Regions from separate parts of the Telluria sp. B2 genome, predicted to be linked through region 2. Evidence: predicted binding sites of a transcription regulator. Region 2 holds the regulator's gene; each other region holds the start of a gene.
What was found. Region 2 encodes FNR, which switches genes on or off when oxygen is low (the NO sensors DNR and NnrR bind a similar motif). Its sites were predicted from a motif close to TTGATNNNNATCAA; they were not measured.
Positions count from the first base shown of each region.

Region 1: ACSUZJ_RS03765 (KamA family radical SAM protein) is a predicted target of FNR. The motif match lies at 2,994-3,007, and genes of this name have one in related genera.
Region 3: ACSUZJ_RS14065 (universal stress protein) is a predicted target of FNR. The motif match lies at 3,451-3,464, and genes of this name have one in related genera.

Region 1 is NZ_CP196525.1:826,727-832,240, reverse strand. It holds gene ACSUZJ_RS03775 (PQQ-dependent sugar dehydrogenase) at 1-89, opposite strand, end outside; gene ACSUZJ_RS03770 (MFS transporter) at 189-1,472, opposite strand; gene ACSUZJ_RS03765 (KamA family radical SAM protein) at 1,485-2,891, opposite strand; gene ACSUZJ_RS03760 (cache domain-containing protein) at 3,187-3,642, shown strand; gene ACSUZJ_RS03755 (methyl-accepting chemotaxis protein) at 3,700-5,436, shown strand; gene ACSUZJ_RS03750 (DNA-3-methyladenine glycosylase) at 5,417-5,514, opposite strand, start outside.
Region 2 is NZ_CP196525.1:2,257,877-2,263,390, reverse strand. It holds gene ACSUZJ_RS10160 (cytochrome ubiquinol oxidase subunit I) at 1-1,091, opposite strand, end outside; gene fnr (fumarate/nitrate reduction transcriptional regulator Fnr) at 1,313-2,080, shown strand; gene ACSUZJ_RS10150 (VOC family protein) at 2,094-2,522, opposite strand; gene ACSUZJ_RS10145 (DUF885 domain-containing protein) at 2,905-4,746, opposite strand; gene ACSUZJ_RS10140 (FixH family protein) at 5,069-5,514, opposite strand, start outside.
Region 3 is NZ_CP196525.1:3,156,833-3,162,346, forward strand. It holds gene ACSUZJ_RS14050 (hypothetical protein) at 1-589, opposite strand, end outside; gene ACSUZJ_RS14055 (acyltransferase family protein) at 928-2,121, shown strand; gene ACSUZJ_RS14060 (NADH:flavin oxidoreductase/NADH oxidase) at 2,143-3,162, opposite strand; gene ACSUZJ_RS14065 (universal stress protein) at 3,557-3,994, shown strand; gene ACSUZJ_RS14070 (TonB-dependent receptor plug domain-containing protein) at 4,222-5,514, shown strand, end outside.

The DNA of each region.
Region 1 (5,514 bases), 1.4 Mb from region 2:
GCGTTGACCGGCAGGATGGACTTGTCGCCGCAGCCGGCAAGTCCGAGCAACGCGGCGGCGGCGAAAAGGCTGAAGGGTGGGCGGCGCATGAAGTTCTCCTGGAATCGAGCGGAACGGCTGCGACCGATTGTAGCGAAAAAGACAATACCGTTCCGCTCCTTACCATGAAAAAATTCTCGCCGCCCGCCTCAGGCCGGACCGCGCGCCTCCTCGACCGCCAGCGTGGCCTGCGTCTCCCTGCGCGTGCGCCAGCGCCGCAGGTGGGCCAGCAGGCCCGGCAACTGCAGCAGCACCAGCGTGCCGAAGGCGACGCGGTAGGCCAGCGCCGGATAGTGGCCGGCCGCGTCCGGCGTCCAGAGGCCGATCAGCAACCCGAAGCCGGCCTGCACCAGGAAGGCGCCGACAAAGATCAGGAGGTTCAGGCAGGTGGCTGCGCGCCCGGTCAGTTCGCGCGGCATGCTCTGGGCAACGATCGCGTATTCGATCCCGGTGATCGTGCCCACCAGCGTGAACAGCACGGACAGCAGCTGGAAGCTGGGCGCGTAGCTGACCACGAAGGCCGCCTGGACCAGCACGAACAGCGCGATGCCGGCGCCGGCCACGTCGAGTGGCGTGATGCCGCGCCGCCCTGCCCACTCGGTGATCATGCCGACCGCGATCGCCCCGAAGATCACCGCCGCCATTCCCATGTACAGCAGGTAGGCCACGGCATCGTCGGGGAACTGCGCCACGTCCGACAGCCAGCGCCCGATCCACAGGCCCTGGATGCCGAAGAACACCGCGTGGGGAATGAGCACCAGCGAGATCGTGGTGCGGAAGGTCGGTGTGCGCACCACCTCGCGCAGCGACGCCAGCACCGGCGGACGCTCGCCGGCGGGCTTGCCGCTGGGCGGCGCCAGCAGCCAGATCGCCGCGCCGCTGACGGCGACCAGGGCGCCGAGGATGAGGAAGAGCCCGCGCCAGTCCGTGTACTCGAGCGCCATGCGCACCGGCATGGTGGAGGACGCCGCGCCCAGGCCGCCGACTGCGATCAGGTAGCCGTGCACCGAAGGCAGCCTGGTCGGCGCGATCCAGGTCGAAATCGCCTTCACCGCCGACATGAAGCAGCCGCCCAGGCCGCAGCCGAGGATGGCGCGCGCCAGCACCAGCTGGGCGAAGGTCTGGCCGCGCGCGAACAGCAGCGCCCCGAAGGCCGCGAACAGCATCAGGGCCAGCTGCACCTTGCGCGGCCCGTAGCGGTCGAGCGCTATCCCGACCGGCAGCTGCACCAGCGCGAAGGCGAAAAAGAAGGCGCTGGTGAGCAGGCCGAGCTGGCCTGGCGACAGGGCCAGCGCCTTGAGCAGGTCCGGCGCCAGCACCGCGTTCACGTTGCGCAGCAGCGAGGACAGGTAGTGTCCGAGCGCGAACGGCAGGAACACGTAGAAAAAAACCGCCACGCCGGACAGGCGTGGCGAGTTCGGATGGACTCCCATGGCGGCAGGGATTTATGCGGCGTTCGGCTGGCTGTCGCTGGCGCGGCGGTCGTGCTGGGCTGGCGCGATCGGGATCACGCGGCCGGCCGGGCCGTGGTAACCGGCATCGCCGGCTTCGTCTTCGAAGAAGAACTTCTTGCGTCCGAAGGCCGGTTTCAGGTGGTCGAGCCAGGTGGCGTCCGGATCGTACTTGGCGAAGAAGGGCTTCCTTACCCACTCGGGATTGCGCGCCTGCAGGAACTGCAGCGCAAACAGCTTTTCGCCGTTGATCGTCACCACGCCGTCGATCACGACCTTGCCCGGGAAGGCGCTCATCGAAGGACCGCGCACGGTGCGCGACAGTCCCGAGACCATCGAATAGGCCGACTGGAAAATCTCGTGGGCGCGCGCGAGCGGCAGCGAGAAGTAGTCGCGCGGGCCGGTGTCGCGCTCGACGAACATATAGTAGGGAATCGCGCCCAGGCGCACGCCGGTGGTCCACAGCTCGGCCCAGCTCTTCGGGTCTTCGTTGATGTGGCGGATCAGGGGGCCCTGCATGCGCAGCGTGGCGCCGGTGCCGACGATGCGCTTGACCGCGGCCTGTGCAATCGGATGGCGCAGTTCGACCGCGTGGTTGTAGTGGCCCATGATGGCCAGGTTCTTGCCGGCCTTGACCACGCGCTCGAACAGGCGCATCAGGTCGTCCGAATCCTTGTCCGACACATAGCGCTGCGGCCAGTAGGCCACCGACTTGGTGCCGATGCGGATGTTCTGGATGTGGGCCAGCTCGGGCGCCAGCAGCGGCTCCAGGAATTCGGTCAGGGAGCGCGTGTTCATGATCATCGGGTCGCCGCCGGTGATCAATACGTCGGTCACGTCCGGATGGGTGGCCAGGTAGGACACCAGCTCGGTGCATTCGCGCGCATCGAACTTCATGTCGTCCATGCCGACGAACTGCGGCCAGCGGAAGCAGAAGGTGCAATAGGCGTGGCAGGTCTGGCCCGAGCTGGGGAAGAACAGCACGGTTTCCTTGTACTTGTGCTGCAGGCCCTTGAGCGGCGCGTCGTTCACACGCGGCACGTTGTGGGTCATCTGCCCGGCCGGGTGCGGGTTCATGCGCATGCGGATCTGGTGCACCAGCTTCGCGATCGCGGCCTCGTCCTTCTTGTACAGCACCAGGTCGCGCAGCTGCTCGTACTCGCGCGCGGGCAGCATGTCGCGGTGCGGGAAGGTCAGGCGGAAGATCGGGTCGTCCGGGATGCGGTCCCAGTCGATCAGCTGGTCGAGCACATATTCGTTGACGCGAAACGGCAGCACGTGCGAGACCACCTGCACGGCTTCCTGCAGGTCAGGGCTCATCCATTGCCACTGGCGCGCAAGCGCGATGGTCTGGCGCGTGTAGGGCTTGAATTTGGCGGGCGTCGATTCGGTGATGGTCACGGCATGCTCCTGAAGAGGAAAGATGGTGGGGACGACGGTCAATTCTTGAAGTAAGAAATTGCCGGCGGAAAACTATCTTAGGATTCGTCTATGCAAGAAGAATTGCCGGATATCAATTACGGCAAAAGAAAATTTCTCTGAAGAACAAATTCCATGAGGCAACACAACTGATGGCAACGCGACAGTCGCTTTCACCCTTTGCGCATTCGCAAATCCATTTTTGAGCGTGGCGCGTACATTTCTTAATGCACTTAAGAAAGATTTACCGATCGCACTACTCTGAAAGGACTGCAAGATGAAGCTGCTCGCTACCGCCACTGCCCTGTGCCTCGCCCTGGCTTCTTCCAGCGCTCTGGCTTTCGAACCGACCGAGAAAGACGCGATCGCGATGGCCGAACGCGGGGCTGCCCTGATCAAGGCCAAGGGCAAGGACGAGATGATGAAAAAGATCAACGCCAAGGATCCGGACTTCGTCCAGGGTGAACTGTATGTCGACATGCGCGACATCAAGACCGGCATCGTGCTGGCCCACCCGTACAACCCGTCGATCGTCGGCAAGGACCTGACCGACGTGCCGGATGCGAACGGCAAGAAATACCGCCGCGAGATCATCGAGCTGGCGGCCGCCAAGGGCAAGGGTTGGGTCGATTACCAGTACAAGAACCCAACCTCGGGCAAGATCGAGCCGAAGACCACCTATATCCTGCGCGTGGATGACGTGGTGCTGGAGGCGGGTATCTACAAGAAGTAAGACCATGCACGACAGGGCGGCCGCGGCCGCCCTTTTCTTTTGTCCAGGAGGTGAAGCATGTTGAAGAAACTGCGGATCGGCCCGAAGCTGCTGCTGGCGCCGGGATTGGTGCTGGTGCTGCTGACGCTGCTCTCGGGCGCTGCCTATTACGGTATGGTGCGCCAGCACGCTTCGCTCGAGAACATGGTGCAGGTGCGCGCGGCGCGCCTGCAGGAGGCGGCCGACGTCGCCGGCGAAGCCAAGTACGCGCACGCGAACATCTACCAGCTGCTGGCCTGGGTCAGCGGCAGCTTCGCCAAGGAGCGGCTCGACGCCCTGATCGGCGAGATCAATAAAAAACACGCGACAATCGGCACCCAGCTCACGGCCCTGGCGAAAGTCGCCGATCCCGAAGAGCGCAAGCTGATCGATACCTCGAGCGCCGCCCTGAAGGCCTACCGCAAGGCAGTGCTGGAGACGATCGAGATGGCCCAGGTCGACCAGTCGATCGCCACCAACTCGATGCAGAAGGCGGAAAAGGAATTCAATGTCCTCAACTCCCAGCTGGCCCAGCTGGCGGCGCTGGAAACGACGCTGAGCGAGCGCGCCTACGCCGCCGCCGGCGCCGAATTCCGCTCGCTCGGGATCACCATGGCGGTGCTGGTGGTGCTCTCGATCGCGCTGTCGCTGATGGTGACCATGCTGGTGCGGCGCGCCATGCTGGCCGACATCCGCAAGATCTCCGACGTGGTCGCCGAGCTGGCCGAAGGCCGCCTGGCGCCTCCGGTCGGCAGCGTTGGCCGCGACGAGATCGCCGACACCTCGCGCGCCCTCGACCACACCATCGCCAACCTGAACACGACCCTGCACGCGATCCTGACCTCGGTCCGTTCGATCGACACCGCATCAAAAGAAATCGCCACCGGCAACCTCGACCTGTCGACCCGCACCGAGATGCAGGCCGGCTCGCTCGAGCAGACCGCCAGCGCGATGGAAACCCTGACAGTGGCCGTGAAGGACAACGCCAACAACGCGCGCCTGGCCACCGACCTCGCGGCCGAGGCGGCGCGCCTGGCCAGCGACGGCGGCCAGGCCGTAGAGCGCGCGGTGACGACGATGGAATCGATCAAGGCCAGCTCGCGCAAGATCGTCGAGATCATCGGCGTCATCGACGGCATTTCCTTCCAGACGAATATCCTGGCCCTGAACGCGGCGGTGGAAGCGGCGCGCGCCGGCGAACAGGGGCGCGGCTTCGCGGTGGTGGCGTCGGAAGTGCGTACGCTGGCGCAGCGCTCGGCCGCGGCAGCGAAGGAAATCAAGGCCCTGATCGCGGACTCGGTGTCGATCATCGACGGCGGCGCGGCCTCGGTGAACGAAGCCGGCAGCAGCATGGGCCACATCGTCGCCTCGGTGCAGCAGGTGAACGACATCATCGGACGCATCAGCGTGGCCAGCACCGAGCAGGCCGAGGGCATCGCCGAGGTCAACCGCGCGGTCGGGCAGATGGATGACATGACCCAGCAGAACGCGGCCCTGGTCGAGGAAGCAGCCGCAGCGGCCGAAAGCCTGCACGAGCAGACTGTCAACCTGGCGCGCGCAGTCTCGATCTTCAAGATCGAGGGCATCGCGCCGCTGGCCGAGACCGAGACCGGGATCGGCGAAGAACCCGGCGACTTCCATGATCCGCTGGACCGGCGTTCACCGGACAGTCCGATGCGCGGCCGCGCGCAACGTCTGCGCAACCCGGCCCTGCCCGACGCCAGCCGCGCGCCTCAGCGCGAGCGCGGCGCCCGGGTCAGCGGAACGGACGGCTGACGAAGCGCGAGCCGGCCAGACCGAAGCGCCAAGGCACGTCCATCGCCTTCGAGATGCCGATGCGCGGACCGGTGACCA
Region 2 (5,514 bases):
CACAAGGCCGCGCGCAGGAACAGTCGCCTGGTGAAGAGTTGCCCACCGCGCCGCAGCAGCAGGCTCCACAGGCCCAGCGCGATCATCAGCAGGCCCAGCCCGACCATCAGGCGGAAGCTCCAGAACACGATCAGGGAGTTCGGCCTTTCGTCCTTCGGAAAATCCTTCAGGCCGGGGAACTGGCCGTCCCAGCTATGAGTGAGGATGATGCTGCCCAGGCGCGGGATGCCGACCGCGTAGCGCGTCTGCTCGGCCTCCATGTCGGGAATGCCGAACAGCAGCAGGGGGATGGCCTCGCCCGGCTCGTTCTGCCAGTGCCCTTCCATCGCGGCCAGCTTGGCCGGCTGGTGCTCGGCGGTGTTCAGGCCGTGGAAGTCGCCGATGACGGCCTGGATCGGGGCGACGATCAGGAGCATCCACATCGCCATCGACAGCATCTTGCGCACGGCCGGATTGTCGCGCCGGCGCAACAGCTGCCAGGCGCCGGTGGCCCCGACGATCAGGGCCGTGGTGAGATAGGCGGCCACCACCATGTGCATCAGCCGGAACGGGAAGGAGGGATTGAAGACGATCGCCAGCCAGTCGGCCGGCACCATGCGCCCGCCTTCGATGGCATAGCCCTGGGGCGTCTGCATCCAGCTGTTGGCGGCCAGGATCCAGGTGGCCGAGATCAGGGTGCCGATCGCCACCATGCAGGTGGCCACGAAATGCAGTTGCGGGCCGACCCGGTTCCAGCCGAACAGCATCACGCCCAGGAAGCCGGCTTCGAGGAAGAAGGCGGTCAGCACCTCGTAGGACAGCACCGGCCCCATGATGCTGCCGGCGAACTCGGACATGTTGCTCCAGTTGGTGCCGATCTGGTAGGCCATCACGATGCCCGACACCACGCCCATGCCGAACATGACGGCGAAGATCTTCAGCCAGAAGTGGTAGAGGTCGACGTAGACCTGGCGCTTCGTGCGCAGCCAGGACATTTCGAGGACGGCCAGGTAGCTGGCCAGGCCGATGGTCACTGCGGGAAAGAGGATGTGGAACGACATCGTGAATGCGAACTGGATGCGGGCCAGATCCAACGCCGATAGGCCGAACATGAGCACTCCTCGTGATCTGCGGTGTCCAGAATCTAGCACGGTTGGACATGCGCACAATTGGCAACCTGGCCACGCCTTGACGCCCTGTACAGCTGCATCGCCTCGAGCTATTGCACGCACTCATCAGCCTTTTCCAGCCGGACAGCGACAGGTCAAAAGACTGGGGCGCGGTGGCAGACCGGACTATAATTCCCGTATTGACCGCGACTGTTCGAGGACCGATGACCCAAGCCCCCTCTTCCCCTGCCGCTTCTCCGATCAGCATCAAGGCGCTGAAGGCCAGTTGCAGCGCCTGCAGCATGCACCAGCTGTGCCTGCCGATGGGCCTGGAAAACGCGGACATCGACCGCCTCGACAAGATCATCGGCCGCCGCCGGCGCCTGGAGCGCGACGAGCGCCTGTACGCCATGGGCGAGCCCTTCCGCAGCCTGTACGCGGTGCGCTTCGGCCACTTCAAGACCTACCAGGTGAACGCGGCGGGCGAGCAGCAGATTACCGGCTTCCAGATGGCCGGCGAACTGCTGGGGATGGATGCGATCAGCGGCGACCGCCACCATTGCGACGCGGTCGCGCTCGAGGACAGCGAGGTCTGCGAAATCCCCTTCTCGCGCCTGGAGGAACTGTTCGGCGAAGTGCCGGCCCTGCTGCGCCACTTCCACCGCATCATGAGCCAGGAGATCACGCGCGAACAGAACGTCATGCTCCTGCTGGGCAATATGCGCGCCGAGCAGCGCTTCGCAGTCTTCCTGGTGAACCTGTCGGCGCGTTATGCCGCGCGCGGCTATTCCTCGACCAGCTTCGCGCTGCGCATGTCGCGCGAGGACATCGGCAACTACCTGGGCCTGACCATCGAAAGCGTCAGCCGCCTGCTGTCGCGCTTCAAGAAGCAGGGCTGGATCGCCGTCGACAAGCGCGAAGTCACCCTGCTCGAGCCGGCGCGCCTGCGTGCGATCGCGGCCGGCACCGAGCAGTGCAGCCCGATGGCGTGAATTCCCTGGACGCCTAGAACGTGACCTTGACCGACGGCGCGCTGCGCGTGGCCGGGCCGTGGAATACCGCTTCGATGTTGTTGCCGTCCGGGTCGATCACGAAGGCGCCGTAGTAACCCGGATGGTAGTTGCGCTCGCCGGGCGCGCCGTTGTCCTTGCCGCCCGCTTTCAAAGCCGCCTCGTAAAAGGCGTCGACCATGGCGCGGTCGGCGGCCTGGAAGGCCAGGTGGTGGCGGCCGGTCAGCACGCCCTGCGCCGCCTCGCTGTCCGGCGTCGAGACGAAGAGCTCGTCGGCCCAGAAATACCCCTCGCCCTCGCCGCCCATCGGCACGCCCAGCACCTCAAAGACGGCCGAGTAGAACCGTCTGGATGCGGGCAGGTCGCGTACGACGAGCTGGATGTGGTCGATCAGGCGTCCGCGGTGCAATTCCTGGGTTTCCATGCTGCGCTCCTTGTAGAGTGGTCGACGGAGTCCAGAGTATGCCTCAGTTGGCGTGACAGAGATGACGCGTGTTGAGAAGCGATCGGTGACAGGAAAGCTGGAGCGAACCGTAGGGTGGGCACCCCGTGCCCACGCGGACGCTTGCGTTGCGTCGCCGCGTTCAGTACCTGTGAAGCTGCGTCAAGGAAATGCGTCCCAATGCATATCCGGAACGCTTCCGCCTGCACGCTGGCAGCGCTATTCGGGCCGAAGCAGTCGATTGATCAAGCGTTCGCGTGGGCAGTGGGGCTGGCTAAATGCCAGCACCACAAAGTGCCCACCCTACGGTTGACGCTGGCAGCCGCAACATGCGCCGCGAAACGTCAACCGTTTGCCGGACGGATTACGCCTTCGCCTTTTCCTTCGCAATCCACTGGTCGACCAGCTGCCCCAGCACGTCCAGCGGCACAGAACCCGCGCTCAGCACCATGTCGTGGAAGCCCGGCAGCGAGAACTTGTCGCCCAACTCCGCCTTGGCCTTCTCGCGCAGTTCGACGATGCGCAGCATGCCGATCATGTAGGCCGTGGCCTGGCCCGGCCAGGCGACGTAGCGGTCGACTTCCTCGACGTTGATGCCGTAGTCGACCGCCTGCTGGCGCGTCCAACCCTTGGTGTGCAGGCCGGTATCGACGACGAGTCGGCGGGCGCGGAACAGTTCGGAGCCCAGCGCGCCCAGCAGGCCAGGGACGTCATCTTTATACCAGCCCTGCTCGACCGCCAGGCGCTCGGTGTACAGCGCCCAGCCTTCGCTGTGCGCGCTGCCGCCGCTGAAGATGCGCTGGCTGCGGAACTTCGGAATGCCGGCCAGCTCCTGCTGGATCGCCAGCTGGAAGTGGTGGCCCGGCACGGCCTCGTGGTAGGACAGGCTGCGCATGCGGATCATGCTGAAGGTCGGGCCGCGCATCGGCACCCAGAACACGCCTGGACGGCTGCCGTCCGGCGCCGGCAGGCTGTAGTGGGCGGCGGCCGAGGCTTCGGTCAGCGGCGGTTCGCGGCGCACTTCGACCGGCGCGCGCGGCTTCAGGTTGAACAGCGACTCGCTGCGGCGCTCGGCGTCCTTGACCATCTCGGCATACTTCGCCAGGATCGCCGGGCGCGGGTCGCCCTCGCCCTTGGGCTGGAAAGTGGCGTCGAGCTGCTTCATGCGCTCCTCGATGCTGCCCTCATTGAAGCCGAGCGAACGCAGGTGCTTGTCCATCTCGCCTTCGATGCGCGCCACTTCGCGCAGGCCGATCGCGTGGATCTGCTCCGCCGTCAGGTTGGTGCTGGTGTAGTTCGCCAGCGCGCGGTTGTAGGCAGCCAGGCCGTTCGGCAGGCGCGAAATGCCGGCGACGTCATCCGTCTTCGGGTGCAGCTCGGCCATGAAGGCCTGCACCCGGGCGTAGGCCGGACGGACCTTGTCCTCGACGATGCGGGTCGCACGGGCGATCGCGGCGGTGCGCGCCTCCGGCGCCAGGTCCTTCAGCGCCGCGGTGCGCTGCACCAGCGAGGTCACCAGCACGTTCTCGGCGGCCGAAGGCTTGAGGAAGGTGTCGACCTGGTACTGGGCGCGCTCGAGGATGAAGCGCGGCGGGATCATTTTCTTCGCGGCGGCGGCGCGGGCGCGCGCCAGCGCCTCGTCCATGCGGGTGCCGACCTGCTCCAGGCGCGCCAGGTAGCTGTCGACATCCGAAGCGCGGCGCATCGGGTGGGTCTGGGTCATGAAGTTGACCAGGCTGACCTGGGCGCCGCTGAACTGCTGGAACACGAAGCCGTGGTCCTCGAAAGGTTCGTTCGCCACCGTGTTGGCCAGCGACCAGCGCATCACCGCCGCCGAAATGCGCTGGGTCTCGTCCAGCGGGCCCGCCATCCACTTGTCCAGGCGCGCGATGCCCTCTTTCGCCTTGGCGATCATCTTCTTGCGCTGGGCCGGGGTTTGCGGCGTGAGCTGGCGGTCCAGGGCGTCCTGTTCGGCGCCGCTGAAGTACTGGGTGGCGGTGGCGAACTGCGGATTGCCGCGCACCCACTCCTGGGCGAACTGGTCGGCCCATTTGTCGAAGGCAGCGTTCGGTTTGACGGCTGGCGCCGATGCTGCCGCAGCCGGGGCGGCGAGCGCGGCTTGCGGAAGGACGGCGCCGGCGATGGCGAGCGGAACGAACAGGGAGGCGATGGCGGTGCGCAGGATGCGCTGGGAGCGTGCGGGCATGGGTGTCTCTTCTAGTTAGTCGTACGGCAAATTGCCGTGACGAAAATCTAACATGGAAGAGTTAGGGAAGGACAGTCTTTACAGCTGCGGTGCGCGGGGTGGAATCGGACGTCGAATGCGCCGGTCGGGTTCGTAGGGTGGGTTCTTGAACCCACGCCGTTTCATCGGCCGTGTTTCCGCGGCGCCTACAGTATCGTAGGGTGGACTCCCGAGTCCATGCGGTATGGGGCCGTCGCTTACCCGCACCGTTTATCGTGGCCCGTGGCGGTCGTGCCGTCGCCGACACGCGAACGGTGAGACCGCGTGGGTTCGAGAACCCACCCTACAACACCCCGTCCGCTGCGATCCGCAATCCGGCATCCTTCCCCGGACTCCAGCCGCGCGCCAGGCGCCACTGCCTGCCCTCGCCTTCGACCACGACATGCCAGTGCGTCATCTCCAGCCCCGGCACACCAACGCTGAAGTTGCCGTAATCGTCCGGCAGCGCTTCCAGCACGAGATCCTTCTGCGGCTGGGTCGGGTGCGCGAGGTGGATGCGAAACGGCGCCAGCATCGGCCGCCCGAAGCTGAGCAGGCGCCCCGCCAGCGTCGCGGCTTGCGCATCGAAGCGCGCATCAAACACCAGCTTCAGGCTGGTGGCGGCGCGGTCCCGCCGCAGGTCCTGGTTGATGGCCTTGCCCTGCTTGTAGTAGTCGTCCACCACCATCGCGTCCGGCTGCCGCAGCGCCAGCCAGACGGTGACTGCGGTGGCCAGCATCACTGCGACAG
Region 3 (5,514 bases), 900 kb from region 2:
GTGCCCATGAAGGACGCGGCAACAGGACCAGGCCCCGGGCGGGCGTCCACAAGTACGCGAAGAAGCTGTCGCCGTTCGTGGTGCTGCCTACCAGCTGCCTGCGATCGTTGAGGTCGGCGGGACGGCTCCCACGCGCGCCGGTCAGCACCAGCGGGCCGCCGGCGCTGCGGAAGAAGCCTTGCGTACTGCCGCTCGCCGGATCGCTGGCATAGCCGGCGGCATCCCCTCGTTCATTGAGGAGCGAAGTGAAGGCCAGGTTGCCACCCGGCGGCGCCAGATTGAGCTGGCGGCCGGCGGGGTCCCACAGCGTCGCGTAAATCCGGTCCGGCGTGTCGGCGAAGCCGCCGGTGAGCCCACGGTTGTTGATCGCATGCGCTTCCGACAGTGAAAACGGCAGCGGTCCGAGAGGACGAATCGTGCCGTCTGCCTCCCAGCGCACCGCGCGCGCCGACACCCCCAGCGCATAGATGGCGCCTGCGACCTGGTTGCGGTCGTTGATCGCACGCGCGCTGCTGCCCACCGGCGCTGGCAGGATGCGGTAGCCTCCTGCGACTGGACAGAATCCCTTCGCGTGGAGTGATCGCAGCAATAGCCATCGAATGCGGGGCGCAGAACCGGAATTCGCTGGCGCCGGACGGCTGTCGCCTTCGCCCGGTCCTGCTCACTCTAGAGTCGCCAATTCCACATCGCGCTGATCAGGCACAAAGATCATCCCGCTGAGCCGTGAGCTTTCCTGCGGAAAAGCATTGCGCGGAAAAATCAAACCATGTAGCAAGTTGCTTAGGCGAAGCAGCTGCGCAGCGGGACAAGCCGACAGGAAATAGGCATGCCAGTGCGGCCGCAATCGGCTCATCCCTGCGCCCTCGCAAGCCAGGCGCCAGCCCCCGGATCTAGGATTCGAGACGTCCCGTACCCGTCGGAGGAAGCATGAATCCCCCAAGCAAGCCTCGCATCCGCCTGCTCGGCAAGACCAACCTGAATGAGGATTACCAGCACTCGCTCGTCATCTCGGCCTTGCGCAGCCTCGCGGCGCTGCAGGTGCTGGCCACCCATCTGCGCGGGGAGTTCCACCCCAGCCTGCGAGCGGTCGCCGAGCCGGCCCTCTGGTATCAGCTTCTGGCCTTCCTGACCGGATTCGGGCACCTCGCCGTCGTCATCTTTTTCCTGCTGAGCGGCTGGCTGGTGGGCGGCAGCGTGCTGAACAAGCTGGAACAGCCCCGGCTGCTGGCCTCGTATGCGATCGACCGCGTCACGCGCCTGTGGATCGTGCTGATACCGGGGTTTCTGCTTACCATCGTGCTTGCCACGGCGACGGGAAGCGTCGACCCGCACCAGGTCAGCTATGCGGCCGCCAACGAATATTCGGTCACCGCATTCCTGGGTAACCTGTTCGGACTGCAGGGAATGGCAGTGCCCCGATTCGGCGGCAATTATTCCCTGTGGAGCCTGGCCAACGAGATCTGGTACTACGCGCTCTTTCCGCTGCTCCTGCTGCCATTCATCGGCAAGTCCAGGTGCACGAAAGTAGGCGGCCTGGTCGTTGCGGCCTTCATCGCCTCCCAGCTGCTGTTCGACATCACGCTGTATTTCCTGATCTGGCTGCTCGGCGTCGGCTTTTCGCGTATCCAGATCGAGCTGTCGCGTGCAATGAGGTTTTTGCTGATCGTCGCGCTGCTGGCGCTGGCCGCCTATCTCCGGCTCAGCGGCAGTATCGGGACCCTGATTGCGGCCACGTTCCCCGAGGACCTGGTGTTCAGCCTGCTCTTCCTTTGCCTCCTCTCGAGCCTGCAGTTCCGCGCCGACCACAAGCGTTTCGGCAACCGGATGGCGCGCATGCTGGGGCTGCTCGCGCCATTTTCGTTCACGCTGTACGTCATCCACTACCCGCTGCTCTACCTGATCAAGGACCTTGGCCAGCCGCTCGGCATCGGGCAGTTGTCGACGACGGATCCCGGCTCCATCCTGGTGTTCTGCGCGCTGTTCGTGGCCATCGTCGCTTTCGCCTGGCTGTTCCACCTGCCCTTCGAAGCCCAGACCAACCGGGTCCGCGCCTTCGTCAAGCGCCTGGTGCTGGAGTCCGGAACCAAGCCGTATGCGGGGCCGCGCATGCGCGACTCCTGAGCGGGACCGCTCAGGGGCAGCTCACTTCTGGCGCCGCTTCACCGCGTAGCCATACTGGATGGGCCAGGCCGGCTCTTCCTCGAAAGCATGCTGGGCCTTCAGCGCCCAGTAGGGTTCGCGCAGCAGTTCGCGTCCGACCAGGACCAGGTCGGCGTCGCCGCCGGTGATGATCTCGTCGGCGTCTTTCGCGTCCGTGATCAGCCCCACGGCGCCGGTCGGGATCTCGGCGTCGTCGCGGATGCGGCGGCTGCAGGGCACCTGGTAGCGCTTGGCTACCGGGATGCGCGCGGTCGGAAGGTTGCCGCCGGTCGAGACGTCGATCAGATCGACGCCCAGGTCCTTGAGCCGGCGGGACAGTTCCACCGACTGCTCGATATCCCAGCCGCCGGCGGCCCAGTCGGTGGCCGATATGCGCACGAACAGGGGCAGTTCGGCGGGCATCGCGACGCGCACCCGCTCGGTGACGCGCAACAGCAAGCGCATCCGGTTGTCCAGGCTGCCGCCATACTGGTCGCTACGCTGGTTGCTGTGCGGTGACAGGAACTGGTGCAGCAGGTAGCCGTGCGCGCCGTGGATCTCGAGCACCTTGAACCCGGCGGCCAGGGCGCGGCGGGCAGCCGCCTCGAAGGCATCGACGATGCCCTCGATGCCGCCCTCGTCGAGCGCGACCGGCGCCGGGTCGTCGGGGTGGAAAGGAATCGCGCTGGGCGCGACCACCGGCCAGCCGCCCTCGGCGGCGCTCTTCAGGGCGGCGCCGCCAAGCCAGGGCGCCGCGGTGCTCGCCTTGCGCCCGGCATGCGCGAGCTGGATGCCGGCCACGGCGCCCTGGCTTTCCACGAAGCGGGCGATCCGGGCCAGCGGCTCGATGTGGGCGTCGCTCCAGATGCCCAGGTCGCCCGGGGTGATGCGCCCATCGGGAGTCACGCCGGTCGCCTCGACGATCACGAGGCCGGTGCCGCCGACGGCGCGGCTGCCCAGGTGCACCAGGTGCCAGTCGTTGGCCATGCCGTCCTCGGCCGAATACTGGCACATCGGCGCCATGGCGATGCGGTTACGCAGGGTCAGGCTGCGCAGGGCCAAGGGGCTGAGCAGGTCGACTTCCGGCACTTCCTGGTCGTGCGAGGCGTCCACGCGGGCGCCGTGGGCGGGAACCTGTGCGCCCGGTCCCGTGGCTTGGGCAAACTCCGAGTTCATGGCCAGTCTCCATCTGCAGATGCGTCGCCTGGTTGGACAAGCGCCGGCGATTTAAGCTCCATGCGGGCAAATCGTCAGCATGCCGGGAGCGAGCCGGCCTCCCTCCATGCGCACCCATGAACCGCGCCCGCGCGTTTGACTTCGATCAAACCCGCTGGGTGCTCGAACGGCAGACTAAGGCCGGCTGCACGCGACTGACCACGCGCGGTGCGGGGTCGCGCGGCCGCCTCGAGGAGCCACCATGTTCAAGCATATTCTGATTCCCACGGATGGGTCGGAGCTGTCGGAACGCGCCGTGCTCGCGGGCGTGAGCTTCGCCAAGGAGGTCGGGGCCCAGGTGACCGGCATCACCGCGCTGCCCGAGTTCCGCACCTTCACTCTCGATTCCGACATGATCGAGATGACCGAGGACGAATACCTGTCCGCCAGTGAAGGGCGCGGCGCGAAGTATCTCGCGACGGTCACCGACGCCGCCCGTGCCGCGGGGGTTTCCTGCTCCACGGTACTGGCGCGTACTGACCGGCCCTATGAGGCCATCCTGAACGCCGCACGCGAGCGCGGATGCGACCTCATCGTCATGGCCTCGCATGGCCGACATGGCGTTGGCGGGGTGCTGCTGGGCAGCGAAACCCAGAAGGTGCTGGTGCAGAGCGCAATCCCGGTGCTGGTCTACCGCTGAACGGCGGCGATACGATCGAGCGGCGGCAGCGTACCGGCCGTGCTGTGCAACGACGCCTGGGCGGCGGCCTGCCCAAGCGGACGCTGCCGCTTGCCCGTCCAGAGTATAAGTATAGGAGGAATCGTTATTGGTGTCGCAAGGAAGCGCCTGTTAAGCTTGCCTCCCTTCGGCAGCCATGGCGCTGCCGTGACACTTCCAGCAACACCAGGAAAACCTAGAGAGAATTCATGAGCTGCAAACATCCCCACGCCAATCCGGCGCGCGCCGTCCTCGTCCTCGGACTGATCGCCTCGCTGGCCTCGCCGCTGTCGCAGGCCCAGGACACCACGCCGCAAGACCCCGCCGCCACCGCACAGATGCAGTCCGTCGTCGTCACCGGCACCCGCTCCCTGAACCGCCGCACCCTCGACTCCGAATCGCCGGTCGACGTCATCGGCAGCAAGGAATTGCTGAGCACCGGCTCGGGCGAGCTGGCTACCGTGCTGTCGCGCCTGCTGCCGTCGATGAATTTTCCGCGTCCGAGCGGCGCCGACGCCAGCGACGCGGTGCGTCCGGCCCAGCTGCGCGGCCTGTCGCCCGACCAGACCCTGGTCTTGGTGAACGGCAAGCGCCGCCACGCATCGAGCGTCGTCAACGTCAACGGCACCCTCGGCCGCGGCTCGGCCCCGGTCGACCTGAACGCGATTCCGCTGGCGGCGATCGAGCGCATCGAGGTGCTGCGCGACGGCGCATCGGCGCAATACGGCTCGGACGCCATCGCAGGCGTGGTCAACATCATCCTGAAGAAGGGCGCGGAGGGCGGCGAAGCCGAAGTCACTTACGGCCAGTACGACAAGGGCGACGGCGAGCAGGCCACCGTGCGCGGCTCGGCCGGCTTCAAACTTGGGAACGACGGCTGGGTGCGCGTGGCCGTCGAGGCGGCCGACCGGAATGCGACCAACCGTTCCTTCCCCGACCCGCGTGCGTCCGCCGGTCCGCGCCAGGGCACCGTGACCCAGCGCTACGGCGATCCGGACAGCCGTCCGCGCACCCTCTTCCTCAACAGCCAGGTGAGGATCAACGACGATATCGACTGGTACGCCTTCGCCAACTACGGCGAGCGCAAGACCTCGTCGGCGGCCACCTTCCGCACAGCCTTCACCGACAATTCGCAGACGACGCTGCGCACGCCGCTGTATCCGCAGGGCTTCCAGCCGCTGCTGGACAGCACATCCGTCGACAGTTCGCTGGTGACCGGCTTGCGCGGCGAGCTGGCCGGCTGGCGTTGGGATGCGAGCCTCAACTACGGTCGCAACCGCTTCTCGCTGGACGTCGACAATACGGTCAACTACAGCCTGGGCGCGTCCAGCCCGACCAGCTTCTACGCCGGCCGCCTGACCTCGACCCAGGAGCTGGCCAACCTGGATGTGGCGCGCGAGATTCCGGTGTCCTTCATGAGCGGTCCGCTGACGGTGGCCCTCGGCCTTGAAGCGCGCCACGAATCGTATGAGATCGGTGCGGGCGAAGCGAATTCCTACTTC